One region of the Streptomyces sp. NPDC055815 genome, then DNA from elsewhere that is predicted to be linked to it. Evidence: riboswitches for the same ligand, from Rfam matches in the RefSeq annotation. Region 1 holds a riboswitch; the other holds the start of a gene.

The links. Region 1 has a riboswitch for cyclic di-AMP ahead of ACWGN5_RS01375 (LysM peptidoglycan-binding domain-containing protein). Riboswitches for the same ligand answer to the same signal wherever they lie in the genome.
Region 2: it holds a riboswitch for cyclic di-AMP, as region 1 does, so the genes downstream of both, ACWGN5_RS40050 (M23 family metallopeptidase) here and ACWGN5_RS01375 (LysM peptidoglycan-binding domain-containing protein) in region 1, are expected to answer to the same signal.

What each region holds. Positions count from the first base shown of each region.
Region 1 is NZ_JBSHDU010000001.1:254,738-258,943, forward strand. It holds gene ACWGN5_RS01365 (phosphocholine-specific phospholipase C) at 1-1,019, shown strand, start outside; gene ACWGN5_RS01370 (DUF6197 family protein) at 1,076-1,696, opposite strand; cyclic di-AMP (ydaO/yuaA leader) riboswitch at 2,081-2,237, shown strand; gene ACWGN5_RS01375 (LysM peptidoglycan-binding domain-containing protein) at 2,242-3,096, shown strand; gene ACWGN5_RS01380 (phosphoribosyltransferase family protein) at 3,080-4,206, opposite strand, start outside.
Region 2 is NZ_JBSHDU010000125.1:11,833-16,038, forward strand. It holds gene ACWGN5_RS40040 (MFS transporter) at 1-613, shown strand, start outside; gene ACWGN5_RS40045 (PP2C family protein-serine/threonine phosphatase) at 773-1,984, shown strand; cyclic di-AMP (ydaO/yuaA leader) riboswitch at 2,186-2,333, shown strand; gene ACWGN5_RS40050 (M23 family metallopeptidase) at 2,345-3,442, shown strand; partial or broken gene ACWGN5_RS40055 (aldo/keto reductase) at 3,487-4,206, shown strand, end outside.

The sequences.
Region 1 (4,206 bases):
GCTTCTTCGACCACGTCCCGCCGCCGGTCGCCCCTCCGGGGACCGCGGGCGAGTACCTCGACGGCGTGCCGATCGGCCTGGGCTTCCGCGTCCCGATGATTGTCATGTCCCCGTGGACCCGGGGTGGCTGGGTGAGCTCGGAGGTCTTCGACCACACCTCGGTGCTGCGTTTCATGGAGACCTGGACGGCGGCGCTCGGCACCCCGGCCACCTGTCCCCACATCAGCGCGTGGCGGCGGAAGGTCACGGGTGACCTGACCGGCGTCTTCGACTTCGCCAACCCGGTGTACGGAGTGCCCGCGGGCCTCCCGTCGACGGCGAAGGTGATCGGGCAGGCCACCTGCGGCCCGCTGCCGAACCCGGCACCCCAGAACAACGCGCTGCCCGCGCAGGAGTCCGGCACCCGTCCGGCGCGCGCCCTGCCGTACCAGGTGAACGGCAACCTCGACCGCTTCGAGTTCGGCGCCGCGGGCAAGATCCTGGCCTGGTTCTCGATGACCAACCAGGGCTCGGAGGCGAAGCGGTCGGCGCACTTCTCGATCCATCCGCACCAGTACCGGGACACCGCCGCCTGGCAGTACACCGTCGATCCCGGCGACACCGCCACGGACTACTTCAACATCGGCCTCGGCTCGGGGTCCGGGAAGTACGACATCTCGATGATGGGCCCGAACCGCTTCCTGCGCCGGTTCATCGGGGACGCCTCCAAGGCCGGCAAGGCCGTCGAGGTGGCCGCCCGGTTCGCGCCCGAGGCCGGGACGGGCAAGACGGCCCTGTGGTTCAAGATGACGAACACCTCGGCCGGTCCCGTCACCTTCACGATCCGCTCGAACGCCTACCGCTCCGACGGCCCATGGACGTACACGGTGCCGGCGAACTCCAGCCGCGAGGACTTCTTCAACGCGGTGGCGTACAACGGCGGCTGGTACGACTTCACGATCCTCGCCGACATCGACGGAACCTGGTCGCGCCGGTACACCGGACACATCGAGACCGGAGCCGCGAGCGTCAGCGGCTGATCACTCGCGCGCGTGCGGGGCGGCGGCCGGAAGGTCGCCGCCCGGCACACGCGCCGTCAGCGGCCGGCGTGCGCGGCGCGGCGGATCGTGGCGTCGAGGAGGGCCACCGCATCGGCGGCCGTACGGCCGGGGGCCCGGTTCCACGGCCCGATCAGTCCCTGCCATCCGCGCGACCGCAGCTCGGTCATGGTCCAGGCGGCCGCCTCGTGCATGGTGTCCGCACTGCCGTAGCCGAGCCGGTGGGCGGCGAGCAGGGCACCGCAGACACAGCGTGCGCCGCGTACGTCCCGCAGCTTGTACGGGGCGTTCTGCCAGCCCCACTCCGTCAGCACGAGGCGCGCGTAGCCGAGGTGGACCGAGGGGCGCAGTTCGGCCTGACCGATGCGGCGCCAGGCATGGAGCCGGTCCGGCAGCACGGCGCCGAGACGCCCGGGAAGGCGACGCTCGGCGGGCAGCGCCGGGGGCAGCGCGGCGAGCGCGTCGGCCACGAGCCGGTCCACCGGCACGCTGAGCAGCTCCCGCCAGCCCTCCACCGCCGGAGGTGACGGCTCGGGGACGGTCAGGTCCGTGACGATCCGCTGCCAGGTGGCGCTCTCGAAGAGGGCGGCGGCCTCGCGGTCGAGGGTGTCGAGCGTGTCCGGGGTGTGGGGTCTGAGCAGGGAGGTGGAAGGCGGCATCTGGGTGGCTCCTGGGGTCGACTCCCTCCATCTTTCAAGACGAATGTCGCTTTTGCGACTTTTGCTCCCGCTCGGAGCGTCGCCCACCCGAATGGCCCATCGCGGGGATTTCGCCCCCTAATTACCCACCACGGAATTACACCCCAAATTCGGACATTACACTCCGGGTGATGCGACTCACTCATTCGGCCCGAGCATTCGGCGGCACCCTCCCCCACCCCTTGCCCGGCAAGGAAGTTCGACACCCCGCGGACGGCGTCGATCTTGAATTCCCTCAATTAATTGATCCATTTCCCGCCCCGCGCCATCCACTCCTCTTGTTATCCGTCGCATTACTGGCCTACGGTCACCTCCATTCGAGCGGAACGCCCAATCCTGCCACCGCTCGATAAACCTCCCTTTTCACCCGACGGCAGGAGCGGGGGACCCACGAATACGCCGGTCCGGAATCCGGAACGGCTCGGGGTGAAGCCGCGTGCGCGCGGCCGGACATCTCCCGTCCGAACCCGACAGCTCACCCCGCAGGCGCCGGAGAGGACACCGTCATGCCTGCTCACGGTAAGCACCGCCGCCCCCGCCGCGGCCACGTCTCCCGCGGTCTCGCCCTGGTCGGCACCGGTGGCGCCGCCCTGACCCTGCCGCTGATCGCCCCGGCCGTCGCCGGCGCGGCGCCCGCGTCCGGCGCTCCGCAGATCGCCACCCAGACGTTCAAGGCCCCCGCCGCACCGGTCGCCGCCAAGGCTCCCGCCGCCCCGGCCGCCGCACACACCTACACCGTCGTGAGCGGCGACTCGCTTTCCCTGATCGCCCACAAGAAGGGAATTCAGGGCGGCTGGAAGAGCCTTTACCGTGCCAACAAGAGCGTCGTGGGTGACAATCCGTCACTCATTCGCCCCGGACTCGAACTGACGATTCGTCGGGATTCCGCGAAGACCGCTCCCTCGCAGGCGAAGGCCAAGAAGTCCGCCACCACCAAGCGCCCGTCGGCCACCCCCGCCGTCGCCACCGGTAGGGGCGCCGCCGCCGCTGCGGCCACCCCGGCCGTCGCCAAGGCCGCCCCGGTCGCCGCCACGAACTACGCCGACAACCTCGACGGCTGGATCCGGGAGTCGCTCGCCATCATGGGCCAGCACGGCATCCCCGGCTCCTACGACGGGATCTACCGCAACGTCATGCGCGAGTCCTCCGGAAACCCCCAGGCCATCAACCTGTGGGACTCCAACGCCGTCGCCGGCACCCCCTCGAAGGGCCTGCTCCAGGTCATCGAGCCGACCTTCCTCGCCTACCACGTGCCCGGCACGTCCATGGACCTGTTCGACCCGGTCGCCAACATCACCGCCGCCTGCAACTACGCGGCCGACCGCTACGGCTCCATCGACAACGTCAACTCGGCGTACTGACCTTCCGCCGGAAGTGCTCCTGGAACCAGGAGGTGGCGAGGTCCGCCACCTCCTCCAGGGCACCCGGCTCCTCGAAGAGGTGGCCGGCGCCGCCCACGACGGAGAGCCGGTTCTCACAGCGCAGCAGCGCCAGGGCCCGCCGGTTGAGGTCCAGGACCAGCGCGTCCGCACCGCCCACCACCAGGAGCGTCGGGGCGCGCACCCGGGCCAGGTGCTCGGCCGCGAGGTCCGGCCGACCACCGCGTGAGACGACGGCGCTCACCGGGGACGCGGGATCGCCCGCCGCCCACAGCGCGGCGGCCGCGCCCGTGCTCGCGCCGAAGTACCCGAACGGCAGTCCCGTGCTCTCGGGCCGCGCGGCCAGCCATTCCGTGGCCCCCGCGAGCCGCCCGGCGAGGAGCGGGGTGTCGAAGACATGCGCCCGGTCGGTCGCCTCCGACTCGGTCAGCAGGTCGAAGAGCAGCGTCCCCAGGCCCGCCCGGTTGAGCGCCGCGGCGACGGCCCGGTTCCGCGGGCTGTGGCGGCTGCTGCCGCTGCCGTGCGCGAAGAGGACGATGCCGCCCGCGTCCTCGGGCACCGCGAGGCGCCCACTCAGGGTGACCCCGCCGACCGGGATCCGGACGTCCGTGTCCCGTACGACAGGGTCCCGCTCGGCCCTGTTCCGGTCCAGGCAGGCGATGACCTCGGCGTCCGGAGTCTGCGAGAAGTCCCGGTAGAACTGCCCGATCGCGAAGAACAGCTCCGGCGCGTGCACGCTGACCGTCTCGTCGGCCTCGCCACCGAGGCGGGCCGTCCAGCCACGCGGCGCCACCGGGACCGCGAGAACGATCCGGGCCGCGCCCCTGGCCCGTACCACCCGGCAGGCCGCCAGCGCCGTGGCCCCGGTGGCCAGCCCGTCGTCGACCACGACGACCGTCCGCCCTTCGAGGGGCACGGACGGCCGGCTGCCCCGGTAACGCTGAGCGCGGTGTTCGAGCTCGGCGTGCTCCCGCTCCTCCACGGCGGCGAGATCCCGCTCCCCCACCCGGGTCTCCCGGAGCACCCGCTCGTTGAGCACCCGCACACCGCCCTCCCCCAGGGCCCCCATCGCGAGCTCCGGCTGGTGGGGCA
Region 2 (4,206 bases), on a different contig from region 1:
GCAGTTCCGTACCGTCCTCGCGCACCGGACGTTCTGGCTCTTCTCGCTCGCCATGACCGGCTCGTACGTGCTGTCCTTCCAGGTCTATCTGGCGCTGCCGCTCGCGGCGGGCGGTACGGGTGCGACGACGGCGCTGTTCGCGGTGTCGGCGCTCGTCGCGCTCGCCGGGCAGCTGCGGATCACGGCCTGGTGCCGGCGCCGCCTCAGCCGGGAGCGGTGCCTCGTGCTCGGGCTCGCCCTGATGGGCGGGGCGTTCCTGGTGCCGGCCGTCCTGGGACGCGGCCTGCCGGGGCTGCTGCTGTGCGCGGCGGTCCTGGCCGTCGCGAACGCGGTGCTCTACCCGTACGAGATGGACACCGTCGTCGCCCTGTCCCGGGGGCGCTGGGTGGCCACCCACTACGGGCTCTACAACACCGTGTGCGGGGTCGGGATCACCCTCGGGAACCTGGGCACGGGCGCGCTCCTCGACGTCACCGGCTGGTCGGCGGCGCCGTGGCTGGTGCTGTGCGCGGTCGGCCTGGGGTGTGCGGCGGCGATGGCGCTGCTCGCCCGGGGCGGGCGGCTGGCGGAGGAGGCGGCGGGTCCGGTCCCGGGCCAGGCGTCCTCCGGCTGATCCCGTACGGGGGCGGGGCGGAGGAGGTGCCCTCCGGCTGACCCTGGCCCGCCCCGTACGCCACCTGGCCCCACGGGAGTCGCCGCCCCGTCCGGCGGCGGCCACCCTGGGAGGGCGCGGTGCGGACCGCGGCCGGTCGGACCGGGCAGGAGAGCACAGGTGGGGCACCCCCTAGGAGCGGCGGGCGGAGGGCGGCGGGGCGGCGGGGGCCGTCCCGCGTACGGCGGCGCACGGCGGTTCATCCGGGCGCTGCCCCCGCTGGTCATCGTGGGCGGTGTCGTCTTCGACCTGTCGACCCCGCCCGCGTACACGGCGTCGCCGCTCTTCTCCGCCGCCCCGCTGATCGCCGCGCCCTTCTTCTCCACCCTGATCACCCTGCTCACCGGGATCGGCGCCGTCCTCGCCTCCATCGGGCTGCACATCTACAACGGCACCGACGACGAGATCCCCGCCCTCACCGAGACCCTGACCGTCGTGACCGTCTCGGCGCTCGCGCTCCTCATCAACCGGGTGGTGCGCCGCAGCGGCGAGCGGCTCGCGTCGGCGCGGGTCATCGCGGAGACGGCGCAGAAGGCGGTGCTGCCGATGCCCGCCGAGCGGATCGGCGGGCTGCAGTGCGCGGCGCGGTACGAGGCGGCGCAGGCCGACGCGTTCATCGGCGGTGACCTGTTCGCCGTCCAGGACACCCCGCACGGGGTGCGGCTCGTGGTCGGGGACGTCCGGGGCAAGGGGATGGACGCGGTCGAGGCCGTCGCGGTCGTCATCGGCGCCTTCCGGGAGGCGGCGGAGCAGGAGCGGAACCTGGAGGGCGTGGCGCAGCGCCTCGAACGCGCCCTGACCCGGGAGGGCACCCGGCGGGACGGGCTCGACGCCTTCGAGGGGTTCACGACGGCCGTCCTGGCCGAGATCCCGCGCGGCGACGGGGGCGGGACCTTCGAGGGTTTCGTACGGGTCGTCAACCGCGGGCACCCGCCGCCGCTGATGCTGTACGCGGACGGGCGCGTGGATCCGCTGGAACCGGGCGAGGCGGCCCTGCCGCTCGGCATGGGGGAGCTGGCGGCGTGGCCGGACCGGGCCGAGGCGCGGCCGTTCCCGGCGGGCGCGACACTGCTCTTCTACACGGACGGCCTCTCGGAGGCGCGGAACGCGGTGGGCGTCTTCTACGATCCGGCGGCGCGGCTCGCCGGGCGGATCTTCCCGGGACCCGAGGAGCTGCTCGACGCGCTCGTGGACGACGTACGGCTCCACACGGGCGGCGGGTCGACCGACGACATGGCGCTGCTCGCGGTGAGCCGGCCGGCGACGGGGCAGCCCGAGCGGCGCCGGACGATGCCGGTGGTGCCGCCGGGCGGGTCCGGTCACCAGGCGTAGTCGAAGGGTGTCACTGCGATAACAATTGACATAACGTCAGATCGCGAGTGTTTGGCGGTCCTTCGCTGAAGGGGGGTCAAGTCGGGCGATTACCTCTCAATTCAATGAATGATCAAGAGGAACAGCTTGGAATCGGGACCCCCTGTCTATTAACGTTCGATAACGCAGCGCGGTCGTCCCAGCCGTCGCAAGAGGCGGCACCGTGCGCACGCGCCGAATCCTGAAAAGGAACCGGGGAACCACCACTTGGGGTGAATCGGGCCCCTTCGCACTCGTGCGAGCGAGCCCGTAGGAGACCTTCCTGCTCCGAACCCGTCAGCTAACCCGGTAGGCGAGACGGAAGGAAAGGAGCGCGCCCCCGTGGCGTCCAACACCCCCGCACCCGAAGCCCCCTTCGACGCCTTCGGTGGCGGTGCGGGTCCCGCAGCCCCGGACACCGAGTGGAACCCCACCGAGGGATCCCTCCGCGCGGAGAGCCGCTCCGGCGGCCGGCACCGGGTCGTCAAGCAGCGCTCCAACTTCGCCCGCTCCTCCACCGTCCTCGGCGTCGGCGTGATCGCCGCCGTCGGCGCGGGCGGCCTCGCCACCGCGCAGGAGAAGCCCCCGGTGGCCATATCGCTGCCGGACCTCCCCGACCTGAACCTGCCGGACGCCCACGACCTCCCCGGCGTCGGCGACCTCCTCCCCGAGGAGGACAGCGAGCCCGTCACCGAGGCCCGCGCCAACCCGAACCCGCTCACCTCCGCCACGTACACCAACGCGGCCGACGAGCGCACCGAGCAGACCGCCCCCGCCGCGGGCGAGGCCCTGCGCGCCCGCATCCTCCAGCAGGCCGAGCAGCAGCAGGCCTCCGCCGACGCCGCCGAGCTCGCCGCGGCCGAGAAGGCGGCGGCCGAGAAGGCCGCCGCGGAGGCCGCCGCCAAGGAAGCCGCCGCGGAGAAGGCCGCCGCCGACGCCAAGGCGAAGGCCGAGGCGGAAGCCAAGGCCAAGGCGGAGGCGGAAGCCAGGGCGAAGGCCGAGGCGGCCGCCGAGGCCGAGCGCCTCGCCCAGCTCGCCGCCAGCTACTCGCTGCCGGTCTCCTCGTACACCCTCACCGCCACCTACATGCAGTCCGGCTCGATGTGGTCCTCCGGCTACCACACCGGCCTCGACTTCGCCGCCCCCACGGGCACCCCGCTCAAGGCGGTCCACGGCGCCACCGTCAAGTCCGCCGGCTGGTCCGGCTCCTACGGCTACCGGATCGTCCTGGAGCTGGAGGACGGCACCGAGGTCTGGTACTGCCACCTCTCCTCCATGCTGGTCAGCGCCGGCCAGACCGTGTCCACCGGCGAGACCATCGGCCGCGTCGGCGCCACCGGCAACGTCACCGGCGCCCACCTCCACATGGAGGTCCACACCGCGGGCGGCGACGGCATCGACCCGGCGGCCTGGCTCCGCTCCAAGGGCCTCAGCCTCTGAGCGGATCCGGAATAGGCCCGGCGGCGCGGACGGTTGATCGAAACATGACCTCCCTCCGCCCGCTGGGCAGCTCCGACCTGCACGTCTTCCCCGTGGCCCTGGGCGGCAACGTCTTCGGCTGGACCGCCGACGAGGCCCAGTCCTTCGCCGTCCTCGACGCCTACGCCGCCGCCGGCGGCAACTTCGTCGACTCCGCCGACGTCTACTCCGCGTGGGCCGACGGCAACGAGGGCGGCGAGTCCGAGACCGTCATCGGCCGCTGGCTCGCCTCCCGCGGCAACCGCTCCGACATCGTCGTCGCCACCAAGGTCGGCGCCCACCCCCGGTTCAAGGGCCTCTCCGCCACCACCATCAAGTCCGGCGCGGAGGAGTCCCTGCGCCGCCTCGGCACCGACCACATCGACCTCTACTACACGCACTTCGACGACGAATCCGTCCCCGTCGAGGAGATCGTCACCGCCCTCGACCAGCTGGTGAAGGACGGCAAGGTGCGGGCCGTCGCCGCCTCCAACATCTCCCCGGAGCGGCTGCGCGCCTCCCTCGACTTCGCCGAGGCCGAGGGCCTCAGCCGCTACGTCGCCCTCCAGCCGCACTACAACCTGGTCTCCCGCGACACCTACGAGGGCCCGCTCCTGGAGACCGTCGAGCAGGCCGGGCTCTCGGCCGTCCCGTACTACGGGCTCGCGGCCGGCTTCCTCACCGGCAAGTACCGCCCCGGGAAGACCGTCGAGAGCGCCCGCGCCCACCGCGCCGCCGAGCTCGCC